3 regions of the Paenibacillus sp. FSL H7-0756 genome follow, and region 3 is predicted to be linked to each of the others. Evidence: riboswitches for the same ligand, from Rfam matches in the RefSeq annotation. Region 3 holds a riboswitch; each other region holds the start of a gene.
The links. Region 3 has a riboswitch for cobalamin ahead of NST04_RS27200 (S-layer homology domain-containing protein). Riboswitches for the same ligand answer to the same signal wherever they lie in the genome.

Region 1 (10,881 bases), on a different contig from region 3:
GGCTGGAGGCGGGCGTTGAAGCCAGATTCGTCTGCAGGGGTTATCACGAGCGGATGCTGCTGCTGGATGATGTGATTGCCGCCCAGGCCACTCTGCATATGCGCAGATATCTGGGTATGGAGAAGACGGAGCAGGGCCCGAAGCAGAGCTAACAAAGAAGCCTGCCGCAAGCGGCAGACTTCTGCATGAAATGATCACCCGGATGCGGTTACATTAACAACGTCCAATACCCTAACGTGCCGCATATAACCACCACAGCTACCGGATACAGGATTCTCCGGCTCACCTGATCCCGGAACGCAAGAAACAAACAAAGCATACAAAGCCATGCAATTAGAAGGCTTCCCATCTATTATGCATACGCTCCTTCCCGGCATTTCTGCCCCTCTCCAGCGGTAGACCGCCTCAGAGCACAACTATCCTTATATATAGGAAGATTTCCCGCCGAATATCCCAATTATACCAGCTGATAACCAATCCAGAGCAATTTTTCTTCAAAATGCCGGCAAGAAATTCACAATTCCTCTTCCAGCACAGGATATTCCCAGAAACCCAGACGTCCCTTAGCAGGTATAGGATGTACCAGCGGAACAACTTCCTCCAGCTTCCAGGCATACCTTCCTTCGGCATAATTGCCGAATACATATTCATTGCCACCCGGCCAGCCTTGCTGCGCAAGCTCCGGCGTCACCTCACAGCAATCCGCAAGGCGGCTGACCGCAATGATCCTGCCGGTTGGCAGATTGTCCGCAGTGTAGCCGTGACGGGCCAGCAACGACTGATACGGCTCCGTCCGGCAGATCGCCTTATTCACCTGCATCCCGGCATGAATGGCTAACTCCCCCCGGTAAGCGGTCCGCCAGCTCCGGGTTTCGATTTGTTTTTCTCCCAGCGCAATTAAGGTGGCCCACGGCTGGCGAATGGTTAGGCATTTCATAGGTGCAGCTTGCCTCCTTATCTTGATCAACTTTTTACTAAGAATTACTATGGCCTCCTATGGGAAAGAATAATAGCTATGAAGGAGGACTGATGAGCGATGGGTAACGGATTAGATCAAGGGTATGGGGTATTAAAATGCAAATTATCCAATGAGAATACCATATATAAGCTAGGCTACAAAAACAATCATATCCAGGTGCTGGTTGACGTTGAAGACGATGACCACAAAAAGTATAGATTAGCCATCAACATCCAATCAAGCAATAAAGCCGAGCATTTACCGGAAGACACTGCCAATCAGGTACTTTATTATGTGGGCGAAGATTTAAAATCGGAAGAAACAGCCCACTGGCTCAAGCTTGAGTCCGGCTTCACGAAGATCACCAGGGAGAACCGGAGCCTTGCCCTTGACTACATCCGGGGAAACCTCGTGATCCCTAACAAGATGGTGGCTCTGCCTAATACAGGCGGGAATGAACTGGAGGACAGCGATCCTCACAATAATCTCTATGACAAAATAACCTCTTACATCGAGGAAGCACACAAGCAGAGGGCCACCCTGTATGCGTTCGGCGAACCTTGGGGGCCTGTGGATAAACCCGACAAATACTTCGGCTTCTCTCCTGGACAGGGCGTTCATAATATCCACATGAATCAAGGCAATGCGGGCGGGTACGCCCGAGAAAATGGTACATGGCAGGACGGCGGAGTGCTTATTCATTTCCAGAACACGAACAGATGGGTGGCTATCTTCCTGGCCTTCCAATCCCAATCCTGGTGTACTAACGACCAGGGAGATGCCACTAAGCCGGTTAGTGAATGTAATCATACCAATGCTTTGTCATGAGCCAACACCATCGCATTAACCGCTGATACGATAGCCTTGGCATCCAACTGTTCATCCAGCCTCAAATGAAGTTGTAAGGTAGCAACTGGTGAATGGTTAGCAGAAACGATGAGCTCAACCTCATGAGATGAAAGCACCTTTGCTTGCAGGATTTGCAGCCAGGGGATAAGATCCGGTAACGCTTTATCCTCCGAAGGACCCATTTCCATGCCATCCGCCCCAATAGGTGAACGCCCGTCGAAATACTCAATTCTGAGCACAGCATCAGAAGGGGGACTGTTCCTCTTCAAGGTCCTAGCCGCTTCGAGCTGATGGCGGGAGGTTTGTTTACGACCGATAATTATATTCCACAAAACGATACTCAGAGAGGGGATGAAGAAGCAGAGCACCGCCAACCAACCCCTGGAGGTCTTGACATAGACGGCAAATAAGAGGGCTGCGGATAGAATCGCAAGTAACCAGATGTAGAGCTCCTGCCGCCATTTGGACTGGCGCTTCCCGGATGCTGTAGGAATGGACTGTGCTGGCTGAATATCGGTAGCTTGCTCCGGTTGAGCCGCCGTTCGTTCTCTCCATGGCAAATGCTCCCCACTCAGCATATAAAAGTTATCGGCTGCTCCCTGCCAGACCTTCTCCTGCGAGGGTTGCGGCGACTGCCAGAGGGTAACGTACTCTTGAATATCTCTCAGATATAGGGCAGGATCGCCCGTGAACGAGAAATATTGCGAAAGCTCCAGATGAATAACGGCAGCAGAATAACGCTGTACATGGGTCGATAAGGTTTCCAGCCACTCCTGTACAGGAGTGGCAAGCGCCGGGAAACGGGCCAGCGTGCCCGGTAAACTCAGGCGCAATTGCTCTGCAGCATCCGCCCATGGAATCTGCCATTGGAAGGCCTCGGAAAAATGTTCCCACTCCGGCAAATCCTCCACATCCGGTTGGTCCATATGGGGTTGAATCTTGCTCCAAGCTTGCATAAGCTGGCTGCTATAGCGCTGAAACTGGTCTTGGCTGACCAGACAAAACCATACTGGAGCGAGAAAATTATTCGTCTCGAAAGCTGTATTCTCATAATCAATCCACTCTGTATCGGCACTGGTAACAACCAGGAATGTCCGGTTTCCCATATAAGATCCTTGCCTCCTAGCATCCAACCATATGCTCCCCACTCTACTTAACTAAAGGGTAGAAGAATGGTAGATGTTGATGCTTGCATAGAAAAAAGGCGCAGTTCCAAAAAACCGGAAACCCGCGCCACTATCGACTTTGTTAAGATGCTGGTGAAGGGAATTGAACCCCCGGCCTACGCATTACGAGTGCGTTGCTCTACCCCTGAGCTACACCAGCCTACAGACCTCTGTGTCTGCCAAACAAAAAATATTATAACTCTTCCAGCGGAAAACGCAACCCCTTTTTCCGCTGGTTGCTGTATCCTCAGCCGTGCATTAGCCGTGCATCAGTCCCAGCCCGCGGAAATAATCCAGCGCGAGCTTAGCGCTTGCTAGGGAGGATACCTCATAAGCCTCTTGTTCTACAATATAATAGAGAATTCCGCTCTGTTCCGCGATCTCGAAGACGCTCCGGAAATCTACCTCTCCCTTTCCAAGATCAGTCTCCTCATTGTCTGCTCCGAAATCCTTAATGTGGACCAGCGGAACACGTCCGGCGTACCGTGATACATATTGAGCCGGGTTAGCTCCGCCCCTGTATACCCAGCCCAGATCGAACTCTGCCAGCATCTGCTCCGCAGGAATCTGCTCCAGCCAGATATCGATGACCGCCTTGCCGTCAACCTCTGCGAATTCATAATCATGGTTGTGATAACCGTACTGCATCCCTGCCGCCCGGACCATCGCGGAAGCCTTCTCCAGGAATGGAATGATTCTTGTTACATCCTCTATGGAAGGGTTCGGCGGAAGCGGTGCCGACGGGGTGATCATATATTGCAGTCCGAGCTCTATACCGTATTCAATCTCTTTGGCTAATGCCTGTTCCATCTTATCCAGACTGCTGAAGTCCAGGCCTACATGCGCCGAAGGGGCAGCCAGGCCAAGCTCATCCAGCTTACGGCGCAGTTCCCCTGCAGATACACCGAAATAACCGGCGAATTCCACTGCGTGGTACCCCATCTCTGCCACCTTGGCCAGTGTACCGAGGAAATCGCGTTCCGTCTGGTCACGCAATGTATACATTTGAATTCCGATCTGCTGTGCTGCTTCTGTCATGAAGAATCCGCTCCTTATCGGTTAATTCTGATTAGATACTATAATGGTTACTCTCCTTGCAGCTTGCGCTCCACGGATTCCAGCTTGCTGCGGCTGGTGGAGGGCTTGTCGCGCCGGTCGTCGATCTTGAGCGAGGTTGAGACTCTCTGCGCCCCGGCGGTGAACGGCGACTCATGCAGCGCTTCTACCGCAGCCAGAATCCGCGCTACCGGCCCTTCAATAATCGTTCCCATGGAAGTAAGCTCGTAGGTTATGCCCTCCACCGTCTCCAGCACGCGCTGCATCTCGGCCACATAGCTGCTGAGGCTGGTACTGCCTGTGCCAACCGGAATAACGGTCACTTCGCCAATTGCCATCGTAATCACCCTCCTGATTATCTGATCTGCCTGCCCCCTGATTATCCTCTTATTGTACCGCTTCGCCAAGCTTCCCACAAATCCCCTGCCCGCCCCGCTACTCTCTCAATATTCGTTAAAAAGATTACGAGGATTAGACGCACTCTATTTATGGATTCTTTGTGGCGTATTTTCGGAGAATTTATGAAAAATTCAAGGCAGATTTAGAGGAAAGTTGTGGATTACCTGTGGACTAACTGTGGATCAGCTGTGAGTAAAAGCGCCGAACCCGCTCCCCGTGCGGGATTGCAAAAAAACATTTACAAACACAATATATTGCGGTACGTTTATTGAACGATATCAAAATATAGTAGAAACAGGTGTTTCACCCCTAGTAATAGAGGTGAGACTTAATAGGGAAGCGCGGTGCAAAGCCGCTGCGGTCCCGCCACTGTAACCGGATGCTCCCAGGGTGCGATGCCCAGGGCCGCATTCTCCGGCTAATTGCCACTAAGGGGCAGAATAAGCCCCCCGGGAAGGCGCCGGAGGAGTTGCCGGAAGCCAGGAGACCTGCCTGTTTCGGTGGCACCGCTTAGACTCCTGCGAGGAACAGGGGAGGTGTCCGTATGCGGCCTGCCATAGCAGAGTTAGCCTTCCGTCAATCGGGCCAGAGGCTGCCGATACCTGAGGATGATCGCGGATTATCTTCAGGTATCGGCTCTGCGGAATATACAAGAACGGGCGAAAGCTATTCGCCCCTTGTCTGCTCGTATATTCCACCCAGACCACAGGCAAATTTCCGCTTTCCGGAGCTTTGCATCCTGCATTCGGGCATTTCCGGCCTTCCCGGCCGGAGGTGCTTTTTTAACGCTTACAATACCCGAGAGGAGAGAGTTATATAATGACACTGCTGGAGAAACGTTATAACGAAGGACAAGCTGCACAGGAGGATCTTTTGGAAGAGGTCATTCATCTGGGACGGGATATTATCGACAGCCGGGATCTGGATCTGCTGCGCGAGAACGCCAACCTGAACGGGGAGAGCTTTTCCGGCAAAATGAGCAAGTTCGGCAGTGAATACTCCAAATGGTATGCCCGCAACTTCACCATGCCGCCACAGCTGGTACAGGCTACCTTGGATAATGTCGTCTATGTACATGACCTTGATCAATACGCCATTGGAACCACGAACTGCATCTTCATTCCGTTCGAACGGCTTCTCCGTGAAGGCTTCAATACCGGCAACGGCAGTGTACGGCCTCCCAACTCGATTATGACGGCGATGTCGCTGGTGGCGATTATTTTCCAGTCACAGCAGAATGCGCAATACGGCGGCGTATCCGCCAACAAGCTGGATTATGATCTGGCCCCTTATGTTACCAAATCCTTCTCCAAGCTCTTCCGCAAAGGTCTGGAGTATTTCGAGGAGAATGCAGAAGTGTCTGAGCTTGGGGAGATTACGATGAGCCGCAGCGATCTGGCTGAGCAGTATCCGCGCGCCTTCCGTTTTGCCCTTAAGGAGACAGAGAGCGAGACTCTGCAGGCCGCAGAGAGTATGGTACATAACCTGAATACGATGTCCAGCCGCTCCGGCGGACAGATTCCTTTTACCAGCATCAACTACGGCACCTGTACCTCCCCGGAGGGCCAGCTTGTGATCAGCTCGCTGCTGACGGCCACCATGAACGGACTGGGCAGCGGAGAGACGCCGGTGTTCCCGATTCAGATCTTCAAATGTAAGCAAGGCATCAACCAGCAGCCGGGTGATCCTAACTACGAGCTGTTCCTGAAGGCAGCCGAGTGCTCGGCGCGCAGATTGTATCCGAACTTCGCCAACCTGGACGCTCCGTTGAATATGCAATATTATGATCCGGCTGACCCGGATACCGAATTCGCTACCATGGGCTGCCGCACCCGTGTGCTCGGCGACCGCTTCGGACGTAACCACTGCTCCGGCAAAGGCAACCTGTCCTTCAACACGCTCAACCTGGTGCGTCTTGGTCTGGCCCACGGCACGATAACCAACCGCCGTCTCGCTGCTGATGAAGAAGGGTTCTTCGATGACCTCACTCACTATATGGATATTGCGCTCGACGGCCTGCTGCACCGCTTCCGTATTCAGGCTTCCCAGAAGGCCAAAGCCTCCGATTTCATGATGCGTGAAGGCGTCTGGGAGGGCGGCGAGCAGCTTGCCCCTGATGACAGCGTAGGCGAACTGCTGAAGCACGGCAGTCTGTCGCTGGGCTTCATTGGAATGGCAGAATGCATGAAAGCTATGTACGGCAAGCACCACGGCGAAGATATGGAGATTCACGCCAAGGCTGTAGCCATCGTCCGCCACATGCGTGAATATTGCGACCGCAAGAGCGAGGAGCTTAACCTCAACATCACCTTGTTCGCAACACCGGCCGAAGGTCTCTCCGGCAAGTTCACGAAGATCGACCGCAACGTGCTCGGCTCTATCCCTGGCGTAACCGACCGTGAATACTATACGAACTCGTTCCACATTCCGGTCTACCATGAACTGAGCGCAGCCAAGAAGATTAGCCTGGAAGCTCCGTTCCATGAATATTGCAACGCCGGAGCGATCTCCTATGTCGAGCTGAACGGCAATGCCCGGAGCAACCCGTCAGCTTTCGTCAAAATCATCAAATACGCGCTGGAGCAGGACATCAGCTACTTCAGCATTAACCATCCGATTGACCGCTGCTCCGGCTGCGGCTATGAAGGGGTCATCGGCACGAATTGCCCGACCTGCAATGCCCATGAGGATACCACCCATATCCGCCGTCTGCGCCGGGTTACCGGGTATCTGACCGGTGACTATCAGACCCGCTTCAATGCCGCCAAGCAAGCCGAAGTCCGGGACCGTGTTAAGCATCTATGAACATCTGCGGATATTACCCGGAGTCGATCAATGAAGGGGAAGGCCTGCGGGCCGTCCTCTTCTTCAGCGGCTGCCGCCACCGCTGCCCGGGCTGCTTCAACCCGAAGACCTGGAACTTTAACTTCGGGGAAGTCTTCACCCCGGAGCGGCGGCGGGAGATCATAGAGGAGATTGCAGGCAATCCGCTGCTGGACGGCTTGACGCTGGCGGGCGGGGACCCTTTTTTCTCGGCTGAGGAGGCTGCTGGCTTCATTCATGAGCTGCGCGCCGAGCTGCCGGACTTCCCGGTATGGATCTATACCGGCTATACGTACGAGGAGCTTACGGCTTCACCGGGCTCTGCGGAATGGAAGCTGCTGGCCTTGTGCCAGGTCGTGATCGACGGACGGTTCGTCGAAGAGCTCAAAGACCTTACCCTCTCCTACCGGGGAAGCAGCAACCAGCGGATTATCGATATTCCGGCGAGTCTGGCGGGAGATAGGGTGGTTCTGTGGGAGCCAGAGCTGAGCTTTCAAGGGGTATAATTCTGTAAAAAACAAAGGCACTAAACGCCCGCATCCGGGTGCTTAGTGCCTTTTTTATTTTATAGTTTTAACAATAAACAAATTTAAAATATGAATAGTACGAAAAATCCAACAATCAAAAAAATTCCACCAATAGTTAATAGTGTCTTCTTCATCTCGGTCTTAAAGGTCTCATTTCTTTTACCGACTATCAAACCAGCCACCATTATAAGCAAGTATGCGACAAGTAACCAGACTAAACCGCTTATTTTATCACTCAAAAGATCCCCCCTAATTAAATTAATACCGTACTGAAAAAATCATCTTCTGTAACAAACTGCACTGAATCCTCAACATCGTTATGAATTAATTGTTGAAGTTCTTTAATCCCATTATTCTCACACTTCCAAATAAAAGAGGCTATAATTAAAGAAAACTTTTTAGACTTGTTTACGATGATTTCCTGGCCACACTCTTTTCCTTTTGTTCTTCCACCAATCAGCCGAACCGAATCCAAATTTGTCCTTAATGTCAAGGCAGTAATTTCGCTACAACTAGCTGTCTGTTCGTTAACAAAGATATTTATTCTCTTGAACCCTACGGGTGTCCTATTCTCTGAATAATAAGTTGTATTTTTATTTTTATAGTAAAGGGTGACTAGCTCCTTTATATCTTTTATGAAAAATCTGCAGAAAGCCATACATGCATCAATATATCCACCTGGAGAATTTCTTAAATCTAAAATTAAATATGGCCGGTCTTTATACTGATTTATGATCTTTAAAGCCTGTTCAACTGATTTTTTTGTGAAAAATGAAAATTTTATGTAAAGAAATTCTTCTAACAATCTATACTCGAAATGCTTATGCTCTTTTATATTAATGCTATTTGAATAGGCTGTTCCTATTAGAAAATCAGTATAATTATTCCCCCTGGTATTTTGAATAAACTCTTTAAATGCCTTGAAGTCCACTACATTTGAATTGAGCAGCTCCATTTTTAAATATTGGTAACGCTGATCTTGATTTAGGAACAGGTCATTCAACTCATAATATTCCAGACAATCCTTAATTATCTCTAATTCATCATGATTTTTATGCGAAAACAACATCGTTTGCCCCCCCTTGTTCAGTCATTGATCAGTTGAACTTCGTAAGCTTCAGAGAGCTTCTGAATGTTCATGACTAATCGTTCCCTTCTTGCACTTCTGGCAATAAATAAGGAACAGGCTATCAATAATGTACTTAAAGCTACTGCTTCTATGGTGAATATAACACTTGTAGGCAAATAATGAGCAAATAGAAAGGGGGCAAAAGGAAACACAAAATTAAATATACTGAACACACTAGTCAAATATTGCTTCCATTTGGTAAAATCCACATTATGTACTGTCGCTGCGGCCAGGAGTGAAAATCCTAGAAAAGAAATAGAAATATTATTCCCAAAATGGTGAAGATAAACCGAATAAAGTCGTCCTTCAAACATTAGGCTTCCAAGTGAAATTATTAGTAAATACAGTTGTGCAATGATAAATCCTGATATGGTTACAAGCATCCAATTGGCAAGCCAAAGTTTAAACGGTGTCAGGGGAGTTGTCAGCAAAGTTTCACCATGCACCAGATCCTCAACGTTCCAATGCGCCAGATTCCCAATTAACATACACGACATTGAGAAATAGGATACTATTATATAGTCGGGAACGGAGAAAACCTTTAATAAGATGAAATAAATAATCGGAAAAACAAGAGCAATGAACAATTTTATTTTATTTTTCCGTATCTCTTTATACCGTTTCCATAAAAGAGCATTCATTCTATCTCATACTCCTTTCAAAGTACATATTCCATTCCTGTTTTGGAAAAAGACGCTTTTCGAAACCAAGAACAAGAATAGATGATACAAGAAAAATTATTAAACAAAAGACCACTGGAAGCAATTCATGTAAGAGTACGATGAAAAGGGCAAGACCAATTTCAACTATATAACTCCAGCCGCCGCCCCCTTTAGATTTATGCAAAATCAGCCTCTTAAGAAGGAATCTCCCCACTGGTAATAACGGCATATACAATCCGCCAATAAACATAATTTCCAAGATATTTATTTCAGGCATGTTACCCGTATTGTATAAAATCGTTAATGATACCAGGATCGCTACAATACTCATACAAAAAGAACAAAGAAATACAGCTTGAACGGTTTTGATCAACACTTTTTCTATCGTGAATCCAAGAATGACCAGCGTCTCCTCATGCCCGCGCAAGTACTCATTACTGAGCATTTTCAACACAGCAAGAAAGCACAAATAAGGCAATAACACAATTGATTTAAAATAGGTCTGTATCTGGAGAAGGCTTATGAGTATAAAGAAATAGAATACAAAGGTAACCCATCTTCGCTTGAACATTTTGATACAAAGCCAAAGCACCGGATTATGAAATAGTCTCATGATGATTCCATCATTTCATTCATTTCTTCAATATCAAATATAATTCGATATAATTTTTCCATATCCGCTTCTTCATTTTCGGCAAGATACTTTGAAGCAAGTTCGGAGTAGGTCCCTTCCTCCATCATCTTCCCGTTCTTAATAAAACCATACAGATCACAAACTTTTTTCAGTTCGCTTAAATGATGTGAATTGATTAACACAGTTAGACCTCTATGTTTCATTTCTGTAATGTATTTTCTTAGCATATAATTACCTTCCACATCTAACCCCCTGGTCGGTTCATCCAGAATTAATAATTGCGGCTTACCGATAAAAGCTCTGGCCAAAGCTAGTCTTTGTCTCATCCCCCGGGAGAAAAAAGTTATTTTGCTATCTTTGTGCTGCTCCAAATCAACCATTCTTATACATTCAATGATGTCTTTCTCTCTTTGTTGTCTGGAGGCTTTAGGAAAGAACACTCGATGAAAAAACTCTATATTTTCCCATGCTGTCAGGCCTTTATATAATCCTAACTGATCAAGGACACAACCTATTTGCTTTCTGATTTCATTAAACGAAGAATCAATACTGTTTACTCCATTAACAATAACCGTTCCGCTCGTTGGTCTGTAGATGTCAAGAATAGTTCGGGTCAAGGTTGTTTTACCTGCGCCATTTGGGCCAATCAAACCATAAACCTGTCCTTTTTTAACCGTT
Region 2 (10,881 bases), 1.0 Mb from region 3:
ACAGCTCAAACACCAGATCCTCGTTGTAGTTACCGAAGCCTTTCCCGAACAGGGTGAGACCGCCGATGTGCTCGGCATCCTCCTCGACAGAGAGCCGGAAGGTCCATTGTTTGTTACGGATGCCTACCTGATCGAGGGTGACTTCCGACAGCTTTTGCCCGTCCATGAAGGTGCCCGACTGCGTAATCCGCAGCTGCTTGAGCAGGCCGTATTGATTGGTGAGTGCAGGCCACCAGGCCGGGGTGTATTTTCCCGGATTATCTCCGTAGTCACCGGGGCTGGTCCAGAAGCCAAGCGATTGTCCGTTCAGCGTGAAGGTAATATCCGACGGCCAGTTATTGTTAATCGACGGGGCTTCGGAGGCGATCTCCATCGTGATGGCAAGCTCCTCCGGCTGCTGGCTGGACAGCAGGAAATTCGGGATTTTATACTCGACGAACCCCTTGCCGAACCAAAGAATTCCGGCGTTCACCCGCTCCTGGTCCCAGAAGTAACGGGGATCGTCGAAGTGCCCGATGACCCTCTCCGTCGTAGACAGTCCGCAGGTAGGCTCGATCTGGAAGTCGGAATAATGCCCCACCGGGATGTCCTTGCGGTATCCTCTGCGCGGAGTCCGGGCTTGTCCCGGAAAAACAATCTCTGCCCCGTCGGCGGCCAGTGTACAAATCTTCTGCAGCCCGCTTTTACCGGGAGCCATGTGGCTGGTGATCAGCCCGGCGGCTTCCAGCTTTCGCACATGCATGGTCATAATCGCACTGCTGAGCTTGAGGGCTGCGGCCAGCTCCTTCACGTTCATGGGCTTATCGGACAGCAGCCGCAGCATGTGCAGACGCACGGTACTGGACAGGGCCTCGTACACGGGCAGGGATTGTTCGGTTAGATCAAGTTTCATCAGATGCCTCCACGTTCAAGTTATATAGTTAATAATTATATTACTCAAATAAAATTTCTACAAGCCATGATTGGCTGCAGGACAGCTTTTCCAATTTATATCACAGACACGCTGAGCCGGGTCCGCTATGATGTGAGATGAATTAGCGATGAAACAAGGTGCTCTTGCCGGATGCGGCAAGGGATAACAGGGAATCGGGTGCAACTCCCGAGCGGTCCCGCCACTGTATGGAAGAGCTGCACTTCATGAGGTCACTCGGGAAGCCCCGGGGAAGACGAAGCCTGCGGCGCCTGTATTCCAAGCCAGGAGACCTACCTTGTCGACGCACACCACGACTCTACGCGGATAGGAGCGGTGTACGGATAGGTTAATGAGAAGAGGCGTTCTGCCCTGATGGACCGGAGGAATCTTGGAGCTTAGCGAGGGCACCGGTTGATAGCTGCGGGATACAAGGATACGGACCATAGTGATGGGACGAAGTAAGCCCCTTGTTCTGCTTGGCTTCAGGCTGCGCACTCCATCGAATTTGCCTGCGTACATACACTCCCACCCTTTAGGGTGGGTTTTTTGGGCTTTATGATCTTAGATTGGGAAATCAACAAACATGGAGGGTGACAAATGAAAAAACACAGAGGGTGGAGCTTTGCGGCACTGGTTGCCGGATTTACGGTCTACTTTATGCTGAACGAACCGGGTACGGCCCGCGCGATGCACATTATGGAAGGATTCCTGCCGGTAGGCTGGGCGGTGTTCTGGTGGGCGGCGTTTATCCCGTTCTTTGTGCTGGGAATCTTCAAGCTGAGAGTCATGACCCGGGAGAACCCGGAGCTGAAGCTGCTGCTGGGTCTGGCCGGGGCGTTTACCTTCGTTCTGTCCGCGCTCAAAATGCCTTCCGTTACCGGAAGCAGCTCCCACCCAACCGGTACCGGACTGGGTGCGGTAATGCTGGGGCCGCTGCCCATGAGCGTAATCGGCTCGATTGTCCTGCTGTTTCAGGCGCTGCTGCTGGCGCACGGCGGGATCACTACGCTTGGGGCCAATGCGTTCTCGATGGCGGTGGCGGGTCCTTTTGCCGGATATGCCGTGTATAAGCTGATGATGAAGCTGCCGGACCGCGAGAAGCTGGCTTTGTTCTGTGCGGCAGCGGTAGCTGATCTGAGTACGTATGTAGTGACTTCCTTTCAACTGGCGGTGGCTTTTCCGGCGGCGGATGGCGGCGTTCTGGCTTCTTTTCTCAAATTCGGGGGAATCTTTGCCGTGACGCAAATCCCGCTGGCCATCAGTGAAGGGTTGTTGACGGTACTGCTGTGGAATTGGCTGAAATCGTATAGCCCGAATGAATTGTCGCTGCTGAAACGCAAGGTGAACGGAGGAAGAGCCTAATGAGCAATAAAATGAAAAACGGACTGATGCTGCTGGTTGTTATTCTGCTGGTTATTCTGCCGCTGCTGCTGGTCAACGGGGAATTCGGCGGGGCGGATGATGCGGCTGAAGGTGTAATTACCGAGATTAATCCTGATTATAAGCCGTGGTTCAAGCCGCTGACTGAGCTCCCGGGGGAGACGGAGAGTATGCTGTTTGCATTGCAGGCAGCGATTGGTGCCGGAGTGATCGGTTATACCCTGGGGCTGCTCAAGGGCAAGCAAGGCGGGACGAAGCAGCATAGCAGCAAGTGATCCGGCGGATTGACGTTCTCTCCTACAATAATGCGCTGCGCCAGTTGTCCCCTATGTGGAAAAGCTCGTTCGCAGCCCTGATGTTCCTGCTCTCTTACACCGTACATCCGGTACTGCAGGCTGCAATCACCCTATGGATGATGTCCTGGTGTGTATTGCAGGCCCGTATTCCCTTCCGTGCTTATGGCATGCTGTTCGGCACAGCGCTGCTGTTCTATGCGCTTAGCGTACCGGCACTGCTCGTGGAATTCGGGCATCCGGCAGCGGGTCAGGCTGGTATATTCCCGCTTCCGGGACTGAACCTTCCGGTATATGTTACAGCGGCGGGGCTTCAGCGGGCAGGGGGGCTGCTGGCCAGAATCTCTGCTTGCATGAGCTGTTTCTTTTTCCTGATGTTCACTACTCCGTTTAGTGAGCTTTTGCAGGTGCTGCGCAGGCTGCGGATGCCGCAGATTGTCCTGGAGCTGATGCTGATTATGTACCGCTTCCTGTTCCTGCTGAGTGATGCAGCGCATGGTCTGCTGCTGGCCCGCAGACTGCGCGGAGGCCGCCGTGGCTACAAGGCTAGACTGCGGGAGACTGCGGCCATGGCAGGAGCGTTGTTCGGCAACACGATGCACCGTTATTACGGATTATCGCAGGGGCTGCTGGCGCGCGGATTCACAGACGAGATTATTCTCCCGCCATATACAGCGCGTCCTGTGCCGCGGCGCTATTCAATCCAGGCTTATGCCGGTATTGCGCTGCTGCTGCTGGCTGAAGCGTACTTTATCTCTAATACATGAAAGGAGCCGGCCATGGATCAGGAATCTAGCTTGGCTTGTGACGGAGTGGCGTTCCATTACCCGGATACGAAGGAGCCTGCGCTGCATGAACTGACGTTCTCCATTCCAGCAGGCAGCAAGACGGCGGTGCTTGGGCATAACGGTTCAGGCAAATCGACGCTCTTCCTGCATGCCGTCGGCATTCTGCGCCCGCAGCAGGGTACGGTTGTGCAAGGAGGGAAGGCATTATCCTACTCCAAAAAAGAGCTGGCCGCTCTGCGGCGGAGAGTGGGCCTGGTCTTCCAGGACCCCGAGCAGCAGCTGATCCTCAGCACACCGCTGGAGGATGTGTCATTCGGGCTGCGCGGCAGCGGCATGGCTGAACCGGCTATTGCTGCGCGCTGCCGGGAAGTCATGGAACTGCTGAATCTGACCGATCTGGGCGATAAACCGATTCACCAGCTTAGCCTGGGCCAGAAGAAACGCACGGCACTCGCCGGTGTGCTGGCTATGGAGCCGGAGCTGATTCTGCTGGATGAGCCGACCTCGTATCTGGACCCGTTATCGGAAACACAGATGCTGAAGGGACTTGAAGCCATACATGATAAAGGGACAACCATAGTTATGGCTACGCATGATATGGACCTGGCCTACCGCTGGGCGGACTGGATTATTGTACTGGAGCATGGAAGATGCCGGGCGTCGGGGACGCCGGAGGAGATTTTTGCGGGACGGGAGGAGCTATTGTCCATCGGGCTGGGATTGCCGCTGCTGGCTGATTTATGGTTCAGCCTGCCAGCCAGCCTGACCGCAGGGCAGAGCGCTCCCCGCACCGCCGGCGAATTCAAAGTGAAGCTGCATAAGCTGCTTGCGCTTAAAATATAAAAATCTATAGGTTTCACATGATGAACGGGGGAAGAGGAATGAATAAACAAGGGAAACTGCTGATTATCGGCTTCGGCCCCGGAGCGCTGGAGCATATTACCGGCCGTGCACTGGCTGCGCTGGATGAGAGCGAGGCAGTCATCGGCTATACCACTTATGTAGATCTGATCCGGCCGCTGCTGCGGCACCAGGAGATTGTTGGTACGGGAATGACCGAGGAGGTCAGCCGGGCCCAGGAGGCCGTCCGCAGAGCAGAGGCGGGTCAGACCATTGCAGTAATCTCCAGCGGGGATGCCGGTGTCTATGGAATGGCAGGGCTGGTCTACGAGGTGTTGATCGAACGCGGCTGGAGCCGCTCCGAGGGAGTGCAGGTTGAGGTGGTTCCGGGAATATCGGCGATCCAGTCCTGCTCCTCACTGCTGGGGGCGCCGGTTATGCATGATTCCTGCACGATCAGCCTAAGTGACCATCTTACGCCCTGGGAGAGCATTGCTGCGCGTGTGGAGGCGGCGGGGGCAGCGGATTTCGTCATTGCGTTCTATAATCCGCGCAGCGGCAGACGGACGCGCCAGATTGAAGAAGCACGCAATATTCTGCTGCGTTACCGTGATCCGGCTACGCCGGTAGGCATTGTCAAGAGCGCCTACCGTGACCGCCAGCAGACAATCGTAACCACACTGCAGGATATGCTGGAGCATGAGATTGGCATGCTCTCAACCGTGGTGGTCGGCAACTCTGCTACCGTTGTCTATGAGGACCTGATGATTACGCCGCGCGGATATGAACGCAAGTACAGTCTTGGGGCACAGACGCAGACGCTGAAGCCGCACGAGCGGCTGCGTACAGCCGCAGAGCCGTGGTCGCTGGCTGCGGCGGAGTCCGGGCGGGCGGAAGAGGCGGCTGCGCAGAGCCTGGCTGCTGCTCCGCAGGTGGAGCGGCTGCGGAGCTTGTCCGATCGTCTGCCGGCATCCACCGGTTCTTCCTTCGAGCTGGAGATTGCTCCCGCAGCCGGCAGCCGCAGCTTCAGCGGTGAGCAGATGAAGCTGCTGGCTGAGCTTGCAGGCAGCGATGGGCAATTGATCTATACGAAGGACGGGTATTTCCTGCTGCGCGGCAGCCGGAGTGAAGAAGCAGAGGCAGGAGCAAGGCTGCTGGAGGCCGGACTGAATGTAAGTACGCCTGGAGATTACGTGAAGGTGAAGACCTGCGGATTCTGCGAGCTGCGCAGAAGCGGAGCGTTAAGTGCTGCTGTCCGGCTACACACCCTGCTGCATGGAATGGCTGTGCCCAGAGAGCTGCACATCAGCGTAGCCGGTTGCGGGATGGCTTGCAGCTCCGCTGTGCTGGATGACATCGGGCTGGTAATGTCGCGCGGCAGCTATGAGCTGTATCTCGGCGGCAAGAAGTCCGGGCGGGGCGCCCATGCAGGGATTTTGGTGCGTGAAGGGATGGACGAGGAGCAAGCGGTAGCCGCTGTAGCTGCGGCAGTTGAGGAATATAGGATAAATGGCCGGGAGCAGGAGCGGTATCATGCGTTCCGGGAACGGATGGACAGCGCAATCGGGAGTGTAGCCCATACATCCGGCAACAATAACAACATCGAAGGAGTGCAGACGATGAGAACGGTATTGCTGGTGGGACACGGGAGCCGGGTTCAAGCGGGAAATGAGGAGCTGCTGGAATTTACCCGCCTGCTCGCGGCCCGTAAGCCGGAGCTGAAGGTCGAGACTTGTTTCATCGAGCTGGCCTCACCTTCCATCGCTGGCGGCATTGCGAGATGTATCGAGGGCGGTGCGGCGGAGATATACGTTGTACCGATTATTTTGTTCGCGGCGGGGCATTCCAAGCTTGATATTCCAATGGCCATTGATGAGGCCAAGCAGAGATATCCCGGGGTGAAGTTCATCTACGGACGCCCGCTGGGGGTGCAGGACCGTGCCGTGGATATTCTGCTGGAGCGGATTCAGGAAGCAGAACGACTTCCATTGTCGCAGGAGAAGGCGGCTGGCGGAATGGACCTGGAGCTGCGCGGGAACGGTGTATCCAAGATAGAGGATAAGGACACCATCGTGCTGTTGATGGGGCGCGGGGGCAGTGACCCGGATGCTAACAGCGATTTGTATAAAATAAGCCGGATGCTCTGGGAGAAAACAGGCTACCGCAGCGTGGAAAGCTGCTTCATTGCCATCGCCAAGCCGTCGCTTCCGGATGGGCTTGAACGCTGCCTGGCGCTGGGTGCGCGGAGAATTATCGTTCTCCCGTACCTGCTGTTTACCGGAGTGCTAATGCAGCAGTTCGCTGAGAGAGTGGCGCAGTTTGCAGCTGAGCACCCCGGGCTTGAAGTGGAGATCGGCGGCACACTGGGCGCACATCCGCTGCTGGTGGATATGCTGACAGAGCGGATCGGGGAGACGCTGGAAGGCCGTGCCTTCAGCAACTGCGATAACTGCAAATACCGCGATGCAGCCTCTTTGCATCACCACCATCACCATCATGGTGAGGAGGGGCATGGGGAGCATGGACATGCGCATGGGCACCATGAGCATCACGAGCATGGGCATCATGGGCATGAACATCAAGTGTATGCAAATCACAGGCATGAGGAGCACGCGCATGTCCATCACTGTCACGGGGAACATGGGCATTGCGGGCATGGTAATCATGAGCATGCACATCACGAGCATGATGAACATGGGCACACGCATGAGCATAACTGTCATGAGCAGCATGAGCATGCACATTACGAGCGTGCGCATCATGGTCAGCATGGGCGGCATGGGCAGCATGATGTAACGGAGGCGGCAGCTCCGGCAGACGACCTGGCGCTTCGCCAGCCGCGATGATCTTCATGTTATGCGGCACCAGCGACGCACGGGAGCTGGCACAGAGCCTTACGCGCCAAGGCCTGCCGCTGCAGGCCAGCGTAGTGACGCCCAGCGGGGCAGAACGCCTTGCGGCCGCAGGCATCCGCACCCGTGTCGGCAGACTGGACCGTGCGGCGATGATCTCGTTGCTGCAAGCGGGCGGATACCGGGCCGTGGTGGACGGCAGCCATCCTTTTGCGCTGGAGGCTCATGCCAATGCGATGGAAGCTGCTGCTGCGCTGGGATTGCCTTACTTCCGCTATGAGCGGCAGAGTCTTATCTATAACAGCCATCCCCGGCTGTTGCTTGTGCATTCGTATGAGGAGGCTGCGCGCAAGGCTAAGGAGCTGAAGGGCTCAGTGATGCTGACTACCGGCGGCAAAACGTTGGAGATTTTCGCGGAGGAGCTGCTGGGAGATCCAGAGATCCGGCTGACCGTAAGGCTGCTGCCTTGTCTGGAGAATCTGGAGAAGTGCCAAGCCCTTGGGATTGAGCAGCGGAATATTATTGCGCTTCAGGGCCCTTTTAGCAGAGAGATGAATGAGGCCTTGTACCGGCAGTATGGCACCCGGGTGATGATTACCAAGGAGAGCGGAGCTGAGGGCTCGGTGGATGAAAAGCTGCATGCTGCGCTGGATATGGGGTTATATGTGATTCTGATTATGCGGCCGGGGCTGTCGTTTGGGGATGGCGGAACGGTGTTTGTTTCTTTTGATGAGATTACGGCTGCTGTGAAGCAGGCGCTGCTAATGACCAGGAAAGAGGGATGAATGTGGATTTCGGGACAGAATTCAAGCCGGTGACCGTACAGCCGCAGGAGATAGAGGGTCTAAGCTTTCAGATGATTACGGAGGAGCTGGGGGAGCATTCCTTCAGTAGCCTGGAGTATCCGATTGTGCAGCGGATTATTCATGCTTCGGCTGATTTTGAGCTGGGACGCAGTCTGGTGTTCCATCCCGGGGCGATTGAGGCGGGAATTAACGCCATTCTGGGGGGCAAGCCGATTGTGGCGGATGTGCGGATGGTGGAGGCGGGCATTGCCAAGGAACGGATTCAGCGGTACGGCGGCGAGGTCCGGGTACATATTTCAGATCCTGATGTGGTGGACGAGGCGAAGGCGCTGGGAACCACAAGGGCGATCATCGCAACGCGCAAGGCCTGCGCCCAGGCACCTGGGGGAATCTATGTCATTGGTAACGCGCCGACTGCCCTGCTTGAGCTAATCCGTCTGATAAAAGCAGGCGAAGCTCAGCCCGGTCTTGTTATCGGCATGCCCGTTGGCTTTGTCTCGGCGGCGGAATCCAAGGATGAGCTGCGCAAGCTGGATATTCCCTACATCACCAATATCGGCCGCAAAGGCGGCAGTACGATCGTGGTCGCCGCAGTGAATGCATTAAGTCTGCTGGCTGTCCGCCGGGCGGCGGGCGAGCCGGGTTAGCGAATCAGATAGCTCAAGCGTAGGACTGGTGCGTTGTCATACTCTGATAAGGTGTAAGTGTTCTATCTCAAATTATTTACTTCCTTAGTTCTAACAGTATGTTAGTTGAAATTTGTGGCTGGCGTTCTCGCCGATGACCGGGATAATGTGCTTAATTTAGGGATGGCGGTAGCGTGTGGACTCACTAATTGTATTCTGTGCAACAGAATTCGTGATTTTATAGTAGAAATCCGGTTCTGTTGTAGTTCATACACTTGATTTCTGAAAAAACGCTCCATAACACCTCCCTCATCAAATTCTAATGTACAAAATGCAGCAGACTCGCTTTTTTAGCGGATCTGGGGTTTAACTAATGTACAAAGTGCAATGAAGCCAGAGGAAATAGAAATATTTGTATAAAAATCTCCTGATTTGCTTAAAAGCAGCAGTATAATTAGGTTATATAGAGAGTAAGACAGGTTACCTGCCCAGGGCGAACGCTCAGAGGATAGGCTTCAGCAATGTGCAGATTGTTCAGATTGTGAGGATGTATTCTTAGACCATCAGCAAAGAGGGATTGCCATGACCAAGGAAATACCCGAACACACCGTCAGGCAGAACCGGAGCCAAGAAAGCGGGGAGGCAGGGGCGGGGCAGGAAGAGCAGGTAGAGCAAGCGCATGTACTCAGATTCGATCAGGCTGCTGAGCGGTTGGAGCCAGCAGGCGACCCCAAATCCGCAGCGGCAGCCGAGCGGCTGGAGCAAGTGGACGCTCCCGAATCCACAGAGGCAGCTGAGCGGCCGGAGCCAGCAAGCGGCCCCGGGATCGGGCAGATGGCTGTGCAGATGCAGCAGGCTACTGAACCCGGATTCGCTCAGGCACCTGAAGCGTTTGCACAAGCGCCCGGCCCCGGATCGCCCGATCCCGAATCCGCACAGGCAGCGCCTGTTCCCCCACTGCGCAGGGGCTACACGACAGGGGCCTGTGCCGCAGCGGCAGCCGCAGGTGCGGCAACCCTGCTCATTACAGGGGAGAGTCTGCCTGCGGTAGAGATCGATCTGCCGGCCGGGTTCCGTCATACCTTTGAGCTGACCGGCTGGCAGCGTACAGGATCACACTCGGCAAGCTGTGCCACGGTTAAGGATGCCGGAGACGACCCGGATGCGACACATCAGGCGCGGATCGAGGCGGCGGTGAGCTGGCGGGATCAGCCGGGTGTGGAGATTGACGGGGGCCGCGGTGTCGGCCGGGTAACAAAGCCGGGGCTGCCGGTTGGCGTGGGAGAGGCGGCGATTAATCCGGTGCCCCGGAGGATGATTCAGGAGGCGGTAACCGCCGTGCTGGACGAGCATGGTGCAGCGCGGGGGGTGAGGGTAGTCATCAGCGTGCCGGAAGGCGAGAACATTGCCAAGAAGACGCTGAATCCCCGGCTGGGTATTCTGGGCGGCATTTCGATCCTGGGCACGCGGGGCGTGGTGACTCCATTCTCCACTGAGGCCTATAAGGCGAGTGTGGTTCAGGCCATCTCGGTGGCGGCTGCGGCGGGGAACCGGCAGATTGTGCTCACCACAGGCGGCAGCAGCGAGAAATACGCCATCGCGATGTTCGCGGAGCTTCCGGAGGAAGCTTTTATCCAGATGGGGGAATATGTAGGCTTCTCGCTGGAGCATGCCAAGGCTTACGGGATTCGGAAGGTTACCTTCGTCGGAATGGCCGGCAAATTCTCCAAGGTGGCTCAAGGGGCCATGCTGATTCACTCCAAGAACGCGCCCGTCGATTTCGGGTTTCTGGCCTCCGTAGCAGGCCGTGCAGGAGCGTCCCCGGAGCAGGTGCAGGAGATTGCTGCCGCCAACACAGCCTCGCAGGTCGTGGATATGATGACTGAGGCGGGGAATCACATTTTTTTCGAGCAGCTGTGCAGGCATGCCTGTGAACAGAGTCTGGCGCATATGAACGGAGGCATGATTGTAGAAATGGTGCTTATTACAATGAAGGGCCGGGTGCTGGGAAGGGCGGAGATTCATGGATAACCTGATTTACGTGATCGGGATCGGTGAGGATGGCGCCGGCGGCCTGACACCGGATAGCTTAAGTATTGTGAACAACAGCGAGGTGCTGCTGGGCGGCGAGCGGCAATTGAATTTTTTCGGCAGGTATAGAGGGGATAAAATCGTGCTGCAAGGCGGGCTCAAGCCTTTTACAGACAAGCTGGAGGAGGTGTGGCGTAAGCGGCGGACGGTGGTGCTGGCCTCGGGGGACCCGTTCTTTTTTGGGATTGCCGGGTATCTCGTCCGCAGGTTCGGGCCGGAGCATGTGGAGGTGATCCCCCATTATAGCAGCGTGCAGCTTGCGTTTGCGCGGCTCGGGGACAGCTGGCAGGAT
Region 3 (10,881 bases):
CGCCGTAATTCCCCCATCGAACAGGAGCGCGCAGCGCGTAGCATGCTTAGCCGCGAACTCTACATCATGCGTTACGATAAGAATACTGATCCCCTGCCCGCGCAATTGCTGAAGCAGGGCGGCCAGCCTGTCTTTGGCGGCCGGATCAAGCCCCTTGGTCGGCTCATCCAGCAGCAAAATATCCGGCTTCATGAGCAGCATCATGGCAAGCGCGGTCTGCTGCTGCTGGCCGCCGCTGAGATCATGCGGATGGCTCTGCAGCACCTCCCGGAGCTGAAACACTTCGAGCAAAGCCTCAATCCGGCTTGCTGCTGCCTCGGGGGATAACCCGGCGTAGCTGCCCATATGCTGCAGCTCCTCAGCCACTGTATCATAACTGAAATAGAGCAGCGGGTTCTGCGCCAGCAGGCCGGTAGTCTTGCCCTTGGCCAGCTCTATCTTGCCGCGCTGCGGCTTCATCAGCCCGTTCAGCACATGCAGCAGGGTGGACTTGCCTGCGCCGTTCCCGCCCATGACTGCCAGGAGCTCCCCCTGCTTAAGTGTCAGCGAGAGCTTCCTCAGGACCTCCCGGCCCTCCTTCTCATACCGAAAGGTCACTTCGCGGCAGGTGAGCAGAGACTCCGCCACGGCAGCCTGGAACCCCTCGGAAGAGGACTTCATGGATGCTGAAGGCCCATTCAAGTTATTAACCAGCTCAGCGCCTGTACCAGCATCCGTTCCAGCCTTCAAGGTAGGCAGCCAGCGTCTGCCCTCGCGCACGGTCAGCGGAATATTCTCCGGCACAGCCGGATCCGCTTCCGGAGCGAGTGACAAGTACAGGCGTGAGGCGGCTGGCAGGTAACGCCCAGCCGAAGTCAAGGCCCCGCTGCCGGTCTGACAAGCGAACAGGCGGGGAGCGGCATCTGCCAGCAGCTTACCGTCTTCCAGCATCAGCACACGATCCGCCAGCGGCAGCACCTCCTCCAGCCTGTGCTCGCTGATGATCACCGTGACCGCCATTTCCTCGTTCAGCCGCTGCAGCGCCATAATGAATTCCCGCGCAGCAACAGGATCAAGCTGAGAGGTAGGCTCATCCAGCAGGAGCACCTTGGGCTGAAGCAGCAGTACTGAGGCCAGGTTCATGAGCTGCTTTTGTCCGCCTGACAGCTCATGTACCGGACGGTAGAGCAGCGGCTCCAGCCCGAACAAACCGCAGATCTCTGCCAGCCGGGTCCGCATGACAGCAGGCGGCAGCCCCAGATTCTCCATGGAGAAGGCCAGCTCATGCCAGACTGTATCCATCACGATCTGTGCATCCGGGTTCTGGAAGACCATCCCGATCTCCCCGGCAGCCACCGCTGCCGGAAGCCCGGACAGAGGCTGCCCTTTGTAGGTCAAGGTTCCGCTGGTTGAACCTACCGGGGCGAGCTCCCGCTTCAGATGGCGCAGCAGGGTGGTTTTGCCGCTGCCGGACGGGCCGCAGAGCACGACAAATTCACCCTCTTCTATGACGAACGATAGCTCATGGAGTGTGTCTTTGTCTTCTTCAGGGTATCGGAAGGATAATTGCTGTGCTTTGAGGATCTCCATAACCATTTCTCCTTTCCTTCCAGCCCCGCAGGAATGAGCACGAACAGGCAGAAGCTGCCGTACATGACGGCCTCCTGCCAGCCGAATTCCGCCGGTCTCATCCGCGGATAAATCTCCAGCTTGCCGTAGCCCTGCACCCAGAACAGCAGCGTAACCACACTGCTAACGGTTAACAGCAGCATCACCAGCTTATCCTGCAAATCGGCCTTGTATATCGTGTAAGTGCTGCGTTTAGTGCTGCCGTATCCGCGGGCTGTCATGGAGTCTCCAGTCTGTAGGGCTTCCTCCAGCGACCAGGTCAGCAGCACTTTGAGCAGCGTCATTCCGTCTGTCATTCTTTTCTTAAGGCTTCCCGTACCGGTATCTACCCCGCGCAGACGCTGGATCAGCGTAATCTGGCGCAGCCGCCGCTGGAACAGCGGCACGAACCGGATGGCCATCAGCGTCAGCAACGCCATTCTCGGCGCAGCCGCCGCGAACAGGTACATGAATTTATCAGTGGTTACCGTGTAATTGTAGGATATAAACCAGATAAAAATAGTAAGCAGCATTGTCATCATCATCAGTCCATAAAGCACAGCTTCCAGTGTAATAGGCTGATCCAGCCAGTAGAACAGAATATGCGCTCCTCTATGCGAGAATAGCGGGTTCAGCAAAGCCACGGAAGCTGCCATCAGCAGCATAAAAGGCAAGCCGCGCACAAGCAGCCGCCCTTGTCCCTGCAACAGCAGCAACGCCAGCAGTCCGGCTATCTCTGTAGCCAGAAATAACGGATGGAAGATCAGCAGGGCGAATAGCAGCAGCCCTGTATAATACAGCAGGGCTACTACCGGATGCATGGAACGGAAGCCGCTGCTCATGGCGCCTTGGCCCCCAGGTCTTTGCCTAGATCAAGCGTATACAGCCACTCGATGGTATCTCCGGGCTCCACGATCCAGCTGCCTGCAGCCTTGGACGGAAATTCTCCATTCACCTTGTACATCCAGCCGCTCTCTGCCCCGTGATCACTCTCATACAAATTATCTATACCTTCCACGTAAGCAAATGCCTTGCTGCCCTGATATTCCATCTGGATCTTCTGCCCCCGTGTAATCCGCTTCAGCAGGTCCAGCACACTCTCTCCCTGCTTGATCTCATACTGGGCGGCGGCCAGAATCACACCATGCTCCTCATCTCCGGTGATGGAGAGGGTGACCACGTTGTCCGGCTTGGGTGTAACTGCCGGAGAATGCGTGGCGGCTGGCGGCTTGATTGTGGCCGCCGGGGGCTGCGCCGCCGCTGCGTTTGGCGGCGCCTGGGTCTTGGCGGGCTCGCTCCTGCCCGACGATGGCTGCGCCGCCGCTGCGTTTGGCGGCGCCTGGGTCTTGGCGGGCTCGCTCCTGCCCGCCGATGGCTGCGCCGCCGCTGCGCTTGGCGGCGCCTGGGTCTTGGCGGGCTCGCTCCTGCCCGCCGGGGGCTGCGCCGCCGCTGCGCTTGGCGGCGCCTGGGTCTTGGCGGGCTCGCCCCTGCCCGCCTGCGCTGGAGCTGCCGTACCATCCGCAGGGGCGGATGGTACGGCAGTGCCCTCAGCGGCTCCCGGCAGCGGAGCCGCTTCGTCTCCAGGCCGCGGCGTCTGCGCGGCCGGGGTCCCGGCGGGCGGCTGCGTGCCGCCGCCTGCCTGATCCGGCTGCGCAGAGGAGCAGCCGGAGAGCAGCAATACCATCAGCAGGAGAAGCAGCGGAGCCAGCCTTCCCCGGCCTCTTTTGACTAGATTGAACATTACCTGCACACCTCCACAAAAAGGGAAAAGAACGGGGGCAGTCAGCCTGTTCCCCGTTCCTTCATACACCTTATGCTTACTTTTCAACACATATCCAAACGAAATCCAAGTAAATCCGTCACTCTAACGAGCCTTCTACGCTTCGGCAACCCTATACGCCTCAAGGGCTCACGCACGGATGCTTTAGTTGGATTTTCTACACTTAATTATCCTGATTACGCATCTGGACAGCAATTAGTTGGATTTACAGCATCTAATTCTGCCCATACCTCATCCTTCAGCAGCTTCAGACCTGAATAAGTGTCATTTACCCAACTAGGTCCCGCTCTTCAGCAAATCAGGCCAAATTAGATGTCAATTATCCACTTATCGCCGGCCCCAACGAGCAGTACTAACGAGCAGTACCAGCGTGCAGTACAGTCAGCTCCCAACCAACTAAGAACTATGGCAATCTAACCGCTACAGCAGCAGCCATCTCACGGGTTACCACAGCAGTAGGCTCAAATGCGCCGCCGGTGCCGCTCATATATCCAAGTCCCGTTACCGTGCGGACAGCGGACAATGCATAGTCACTAATTTTATCTTCGTCGCTGAACTTACCAGCGCCTGCTCCGGCTCCAGCTGCATCCAGCTTAAAAGCTCTAACCATCATCACAGCCATATCCTGGCGCGTAACCAGCCCGTCCGGTTTGAACGTCGTGGCGCTCACGCCGCTGATGATTCCAAGCTCTTTCGCGCGGTTCACTGTTCCATAATACCATGTACCCGCCTTAACATCACTGAAGGCCCCAGCGGAAGACGCCGCAGACGGCTCGTTCCCGGTTAAGCGCAGCAGCAGTGCTGCAAATTCAGCACGAGTAATATTCTTTTTCGGTGCAAACAGCAGACTGCCCTCACTCACACCATTCATCAGCTTGCGGTCATACGCCGTGTATACCGACTCCAGCGCCCAAGGCGAGATCGACTTCACATCGGCAAAAGCCGGACGGTCCGCCGCCGCAGAAGCCACCGTTACCGGGACCGTATGACGGACAACTGCTGGGGTTTTATCCTTCAGATATCCCGTAACCGTCAGGGTATATTTATTCGCCGGCAGACCTCCGACCACAACAGCCACGCCCGCAGCATCTGTAACTGCTGTTTTACCGCCGATGGTTACCTGTACGCCTGCTGCCGGTGAAGTTACCGGATCAGAGGTGAAGGTCGCCTCATTCCATACCCATTGCTTCTGGGTTACCTGCACCTTCAGCTCTTGTCCAGGCTGCGGCTGTGCGGGAGTCACGGTTACGGCATCAACCACCTGCGTGTTGTCCCCGCCATAATAGACTACTATGCGGTCATTCTCCTCCAGCGCGAAATCGCCCATCCCTACACTTGGATAGATCCATGCTCCGCCGCGGGCAACCACATACATCCAGCCATCATATCCGCCAAAAGTACCCGCAATCACGCCGCCGATCCCCGTCACATAATTGCCTGCTTCATTGACCAGGGCCAGGCGCTTAGCGGCGGCTGTCTTTTCCAGTGCCTTAAGTACATTTCCGGCGTACACGCTGCCCTCAGCCAAGGTTCCATTTGGACCTTCCACAGTAACCGAGACACTTACCTGAGGATTCTTCACTGGTGTGCCGCTAAAATCAAAGAGCTTGCCGCCTGTACCAAACAGCTTGTACGCTACCAAAGCCTCCAGAGCCTGCTCCGTTGAGAGCGGATTGGAGCTGCCGCCCGCAGTGTGGACGAATCCGCCACCCTCTGCGCTGAAGCTCAGCAGCTTGCTGACCAGATTGATCTGGCCTTTGGTGTACTCTGCTCCCGCCGGATCAATGCCGAAGGCAGACAGACCGATAATGGCCTGAGCCACACTCTCGCTGCTGTCGCCATATCCGCCGTTCTTGTCCTGTGCCTTAGCCAGCCAGGCTGCCGCCCGCTGACCAGCAGTATTCACGGCTGCTTCCTGCTTGTGTCCAGCCAGTGCATTCAGCGTCATCGCTGTCATATCCGGATCACTCGCACCCGTGGTCAGGGTGAAGCCGCCGTCCGGGTTTTGCTTCGCCAGAATCTCTGCCAGCAGCTTAGACTGTGTCCATTTCGCATTTGCCGGGATTGTATAACTGCCGGAATCCAGAGCCAGCAGTGCATAGACCGGATTATTCAGCGTCTGGCCGGTAATTGCCTCGTGATTGTAGAGCTTCTCGATCAGGTTATAGCCTGCCACCTTCTCAGGGTCGCCGCCCAGTGCCTTAACAGCAAGTGTGATGCGGGCATAGTCCGTAGCTCTGGCAAAAACACCCTTAGCCTCACTCAGCTTACCTTCAAGCGCCTTCAGATAGCTGGCTGGAACCTTGTAGCCTGCTTGTGCAAGGCCAATCGCCTGCCAGTCCGACTGGACTCCGTTCTTCAGCATGTATTCTGCAGTAGCATAGACCGCAGCGGTCACACTGGCTGCCTCACTTGCGGGCAGAGCGGATACCGCCGGTGCGGAAGTTCCGCCTGCCTGTGCAGCAGCAGCTTGTCCTGCCGGGGCTACGGCTGCTCCCAGCAGTGCAAACAGCATGATAACAGCAAGTCCCAACCGTGTGAACCTGAATGATAGAGAATGGTTCTTCATAACTAACCTCTTTCCTGAAATAGAATGGATAAATCCTGCTTCCTTACGCAGATAGAGCAGCAACCTAAAGACCGCCCTATGCAGGGCGGCCGGGGAAGAACTTTCGCACAGGGCGGCTGAGGGAGTTGATTACTCTCCCACATTACATACTATACAGCACATACAGCCCTCGCCAATATCAGCATCTGCTTCACATTCTTACCCCCGAAGAATAGAAACAACATCGAAAAAGGCAGGTCTCCTGGCTCATACTTCACCGCTTCCCCCGCCTTCCCATCCGCTTAGCAGACAGTGGCTCTTCAGGAGTTGCTCCGTATTTACAGTGGCGGGACCGCGCCGGACTTGCACCGGGCTTCCCTTTTAAGCAGATTCCTCTATTAGACATAGCCCTGCCAGCATCTGCTAGCGACAGCGCGCGGTCTCTAAGGCAATCTGCACCTTTTCCTCAAGCTTATTAAATTTTAATATTCTCAAACCATCATATCGACTATTCCCCTGTATGTCTATAGACAAGCTACATCTATTCCAGCTCCCCCAAAGCTCAGCCCATTCCGCACAAAAATCCTGAACAGCACATGCCCGCTCCCCCGGCACATCGTACTATTCAGGACTGTAAAAAGTTACTCTTCTGCTGCTAATCAAGACGTTGGTCCACTGCTAATCAATACACTAGCGCACCTATGGAGACACCGGCAGAAGGCCGATTGTATTATGTACATCAGAATTAGTATAAAAGCAGCCGATAACGCATTCTGTTGCACTTCATACCATCGATTTCGGCAAATCCCCCTCAGCCGGGCCAAATCCCAAAAATCTACTGCATCAAATACAACAGAACGCCATATTAACTCCATTATGCCTGATTCTAGTGTACGAAGTGCAATTGAGAAGCTTCTTTCGGACATCAGCGTACCTATAGGCTACAATTCACATATGTCGATTGAATTACTCTGAGCACTACCCGATCGCGTTATTTAAAAGCTTACGCAGCCTGCTTATGGCCGCCTGTGTTATTCCGCATCCGTGTCCGCTTCCGGGCTTGCGGAAGCGGATGGCTCCGCACTAGGCGCGGCTGTAGCTGTAGCTTCCGGAGCGCTGCCCGGATCTGCCGCCAGCTTCAGCGAGTATCTTCCGGCGGTGATCATATCACCCGCCGCCAGCTTCGCGCCTGCTGATAGCTCCACCGTCACCTCGTATACGCGTGACGGAGGAGTCCCCGCCGCCGCTGGAGAGGCGGCGGCTCCACTGTCCGCATCGCCGTCCACTCCGGCGCCTGCTTCACCCTTCGCATCGCCGTCCACTCCGGCACCTGCCTCAGCCTTGGCACCGCCGTCCGCTCCGGCTCCTGCCTCACCCTTCGCATCGCCCTCTACTCCGGCGCCTGCTGCAACCTGGCAACTGCTAACCGTTGCCTTAACCTCATAGTCCGTAACGCCGCTGGCGGACTCCACACCGATCCGCTCCGGCTTGAAGGCGGAGCATTCCGCAGCATCAGTGAAGCTGAACAACAGCTTCACGCCGTTCTTCTTACCCGCTTCCCCACTTCCTGCTCCGCCCTCCGCGTTTCCGCCAGTCCCTGTATCACCGCCGTTATTACCGCCGCCGATAAGCCGGACAGAGACGGGAGCCGCTACAGCGGCTTGTCCGGTCACTGCCGGAAGCGGGCTGGGGCTGGCCACCGGCGCAGCTGTATCCTTGCCGCGTCCCCCTAGCTGGCTCAGCAGGATAACCGCCGCAATCAGAATGATCCCGAGGATGCTCCCTGAGATCAGGATTTGAAATCGGCTGCGGCTGACCCACCGCGCCAGCGGCGAAGCCAGCTGGGCGCGGGCTTCATTGTAGACAGTCTGCATAGCAGGCGTTGCTGTGTCGAGATGGGTTTTGCGGAATTCCCGGTTCTTGAACGCCTCGCGGTCGCTCTTCAGGAAATACCTCAGCACGGCCCGCTTGTAATTCGGCCACAGCTTCTTGCCTGAGCTTGCGAACAGCCAGCTATGCTGCGACCAGTCCAGGAACCGGTACACTGTCTCCTTGTCATTGCCCGCTTTGCGGACTACCAGATCCAGCAGCGCATCATAATCCAGCGGTCCGCCTTCACGTTCACTGCTGTGATAGAAGGCCAGCGGCAGCCGGTCGAATGGCTCAAGACTCCGTGCTTCCTTCAGCCACCGCGCGCCGAGCAGCTGTACATCGTCCAGCTCACGCGGCGTCAGTCCGGCAAAAATCTCCTCGTCCGGCGACTCCTCCCCGAACCAGCGGTAGGCTGCACGCAGCGCATTCGCTTTGCGCTTCGCAATCGCATCGAGCGGCGGCTGCCAGTCTGCCGTATCCCGGTAACGCAGGAACGAGATCTCCAGCAGCTGCTCCATTGTCAGCTCGTCCAGCGAGATCCGGTTCAGCAAAAAGCGGTCGGCAACCGTGCCCAGCTCCTCCATAACGGACAAGGCCTCCGGGTATACACCGCCTCTGCGGCGCTGCTTCTCTGCCTGCTGGACCGCTTCATGAACAGCCGTTACCGCCGCTACCGGTTCAAGCTCCCGCTGCAGCTTCTCCAGCAGATATTCCTTGAAGGTATCCCGTACCGCTGCCTGCTGAAGCACCTCTGGAAGACTCCGGCCGAAGTGGCCCACTAGGCGGAGGATATCCGCCGTTCCGGCAGCTGCCGCCAGCCGGGATTCCAGATACGGCTCGAACAGTGCTCTGCGGAAGAGAGATTGGGACAGCACTTTTTTGAAGAACGCCTCACTAAGCTCCGCATCGCTCTCAATAATTCCGTAAGCCGCCGCCAGCACATCCTCCCGGCCCCCGGACTGGCAGTTCAGCATCCCGTTGATGAAGTAATCGATGATCTTCACCCGGTAATTATGGCCCGGCAGCGCGTAATACGCCTTGAACTGCTCCAGGATTTCCACGGACGGAATCCCCTTCTTGCGGATCAGATCATATTCGCGGTCGAACCGCTCCAGGAACATATCATTCAGCCGCACCCGCGAGTCCAGCTTCCCCTCCGGCTTCAGATAGGATAGCAGCCCGCTGAGTATAGCGTTCTTGTTGTCTGTATATAAAGCTTCGTTGCCTTGCTCAATTTCATAAAAAACGGCCAGCTCATTGTATAGCGCCAGCGACAGCTTACGCTCCGTACTCTCTCCGAGCAGCAGGCTGTCGGCAAACTTAGCGAAATCACGGAGGCTTCCGCCCTTCTCCACCAGCGTCTTCCAGGCCAGATCGGCATAGATTTGCCGCGACTCGCCGAAGTCGGTATTCAGGAACCTTGCTCCTGCCAGATCGAAGATATAATCCTTCTCGATATTGCGGTCGCCCGGACGCAGAGAGCCCTTTTCCACGAAGGTCAGATGAATATATTTGCGGCTCTGCGGTTCCTTGGCATACGTGATCACTCCCAGCCTGCGGCGGAAGTCATATGGCAGCGCAGCGAAGAGTACCTCGGTCAGCCGGACCGCACGCTGCGACAGCTCACTGATGGGAACATCCAGCGTTACATAGATTTTCTTCTTCCCGGCTACGGACAACATTACCGCCTGCAGCAGGGCTTTGAACAGCTCTTCTGTGAATCCTAGACCGGACAGCACGCTGCGCGGATCTGACGGCACGTCCAGCTCTCGGGTTGCCACGGGAATCGACTCCAGCTCAGGCAGGGTCCCGCCAGGCTCCCCCTCATAGCTCCGGGCAAACCCCGCGTGCAGCCAGCTTCCATACCCCTCGACAATCTCTTCGGAGCGGATAGGCGGCACCACGAAATTATGGGCAAAAAAAGCGCTCCGCTGCCCCGTAAAATCCGCCGCCAGATAACGGCTCTCTCCGATCACAGTCTCGTTGCTCTCCGTATGGAACAGGTGCAGCGCAGCCGGATATAGCTCCTCATCCTTCTCGCCGCGCGCCGTAAGCTCAGCCGGGGCATCGTATAGGCAGAAGGGGTGCAGGATTTTTTTGACAAAATTATTATCGAGACTCTCCGATTTCGCTACCGTATCGAAGCCCTCTGTAGACCGGTACACGCCGCGGCGCTCGCGGGTATACATCTGCTGGGTGATCATGGACCCTGACAATCTGTTCACGGCCCGTCGCTCCCCTCAATATAATTCAGCTTGTGCAGCAGCCAGATGAACGGCTCATCGACCCGGATCGGACTGACCACACCCTCCACCTTCTGATTGACCGGATTGCTGCCCAGCGCAGACACGGCGAAATACCCCGTATTGGCAAAATACACATCCATCGTATCCTTGAACGGACGGTCCACCTTCTCAATGAAGCGCCGGATCTCACCGTCGATGTTGTGGAACTCGTCCATATTCAGCGTTTTGCGGTGCACGTAGTTGTTGAACACATTGCTGTTCGACTTGATGTAGTCGCCATCCTCATCCTTGAGGGAGTGGAGCATATCGCTTTTGGCCAGGACGACTGCGGTCGGAATCTCGGTCTTGCTCTTCTCCTGATAGGCGATGAAATCACCGAACATGGTCAGCACCACATCACGCGGCTCATCATACTGCGATACCCACTCTCCCGGGCGGTCGCCGAAGTTAATGCGGATCTTCTCCCGGACCGAACGGATCTGCAGCGGATCGACCATGAACAGAATCCCTGCCGAGTTCTTGATATGCTGGCCGTGCAGGCCTAAGTAATCCTGATCGACCATTCCTTCACCGGCGACATCGAAGAACACCAGCGTCAGCGGGGGCTTGGACTCATCCTTGAACACAAACTGGAAAATAAACGGCTCCTGCATCTTCTCCTTCTGGGTGGACGCCAGCAGATCCCCGCGCTCGAACAGCGGCTCCTCATACAGGGTACGGAATTTGCGGCTGATCTCGGCATTCAGCGGCATACAGGCTGCGTCGAAATGCCCTGCCGTTGTATGCTGTAGCGTATGGATCAGCGAGGTCATATAGACAGACTTCCCGACCTGGGAAGCTCCGATAAT

Region 1: it holds a riboswitch for cobalamin, as region 3 does, so the genes downstream of both, NST04_RS01110 (anaerobic ribonucleoside triphosphate reductase) here and NST04_RS27200 (S-layer homology domain-containing protein) in region 3, are expected to answer to the same signal.
Region 2: it holds a riboswitch for cobalamin, as region 3 does, so the genes downstream of both, NST04_RS31745 (energy-coupling factor ABC transporter permease) here and NST04_RS27200 (S-layer homology domain-containing protein) in region 3, are expected to answer to the same signal.

Annotation. Positions count from the first base shown of each region.
Region 1 is NZ_JBBOVT010000001.1:248,192-259,072, forward strand. It holds gene NST04_RS01075 (hypothetical protein) at 1-152, shown strand, start outside; gene NST04_RS01080 (ASCH domain-containing protein) at 515-937, opposite strand; gene NST04_RS01085 (YukJ family protein) at 1,037-1,786, shown strand; gene NST04_RS01090 (hypothetical protein) at 1,765-2,913, opposite strand; tRNA gene NST04_RS01095 (tRNA-Thr) at 3,062-3,133, opposite strand; gene NST04_RS01100 (sugar phosphate isomerase/epimerase family protein) at 3,232-4,011, opposite strand; gene NST04_RS01105 (MTH1187 family thiamine-binding protein) at 4,059-4,367, opposite strand; cobalamin riboswitch at 4,708-4,938, shown strand; gene NST04_RS01110 (anaerobic ribonucleoside triphosphate reductase) at 5,248-7,233, shown strand; gene nrdG (anaerobic ribonucleoside-triphosphate reductase activating protein) at 7,230-7,757, shown strand; gene NST04_RS01120 (S41 family peptidase) at 8,032-8,847, opposite strand; gene NST04_RS01125 (hypothetical protein) at 8,865-9,548, opposite strand; gene NST04_RS01130 (hypothetical protein) at 9,550-9,942, opposite strand; gene NST04_RS01135 (ABC transporter ATP-binding protein) at 10,179-10,881, opposite strand, start outside.
Region 2 is NZ_JBBOVT010000003.1:1,334,044-1,344,924, forward strand. It holds gene NST04_RS31740 (ArsR/SmtB family transcription factor) at 1-892, opposite strand, end outside; cobalamin riboswitch at 1,032-1,225, shown strand; gene NST04_RS31745 (energy-coupling factor ABC transporter permease) at 1,511-2,275, shown strand; gene NST04_RS31750 (energy-coupling factor ABC transporter substrate-binding protein) at 2,275-2,568, shown strand; gene cbiQ (cobalt ECF transporter T component CbiQ) at 2,565-3,353, shown strand; gene NST04_RS31760 (energy-coupling factor ABC transporter ATP-binding protein) at 3,366-4,217, shown strand; partial or broken gene cobJ (precorrin-3B C(17)-methyltransferase) at 4,256-5,821, shown strand; partial or broken gene NST04_RS34095 (sirohydrochlorin chelatase) at 5,870-7,060, shown strand; gene cobK (precorrin-6A reductase) at 7,057-7,851, shown strand; gene NST04_RS31775 (precorrin-8X methylmutase) at 7,854-8,519, shown strand; gene NST04_RS31780 (cobalt-precorrin-5B (C(1))-methyltransferase) at 9,333-10,529, shown strand; gene cbiE (precorrin-6y C5,15-methyltransferase (decarboxylating) subunit CbiE) at 10,522-10,881, shown strand, end outside.
Region 3 is NZ_JBBOVT010000003.1:298,660-309,540, reverse strand. It holds gene NST04_RS27215 (ABC transporter ATP-binding protein) at 1-1,569, opposite strand, end outside; gene NST04_RS27210 (energy-coupling factor transporter transmembrane component T) at 1,485-2,429, opposite strand; gene NST04_RS27205 (DUF4430 domain-containing protein) at 2,426-3,328, opposite strand; gene NST04_RS27200 (S-layer homology domain-containing protein) at 3,771-5,936, opposite strand; cobalamin riboswitch at 6,151-6,343, opposite strand; gene NST04_RS27195 (GAP1-N2 domain-containing protein) at 6,947-10,012, opposite strand; gene NST04_RS27190 (hypothetical protein) at 10,009-10,881, opposite strand, start outside.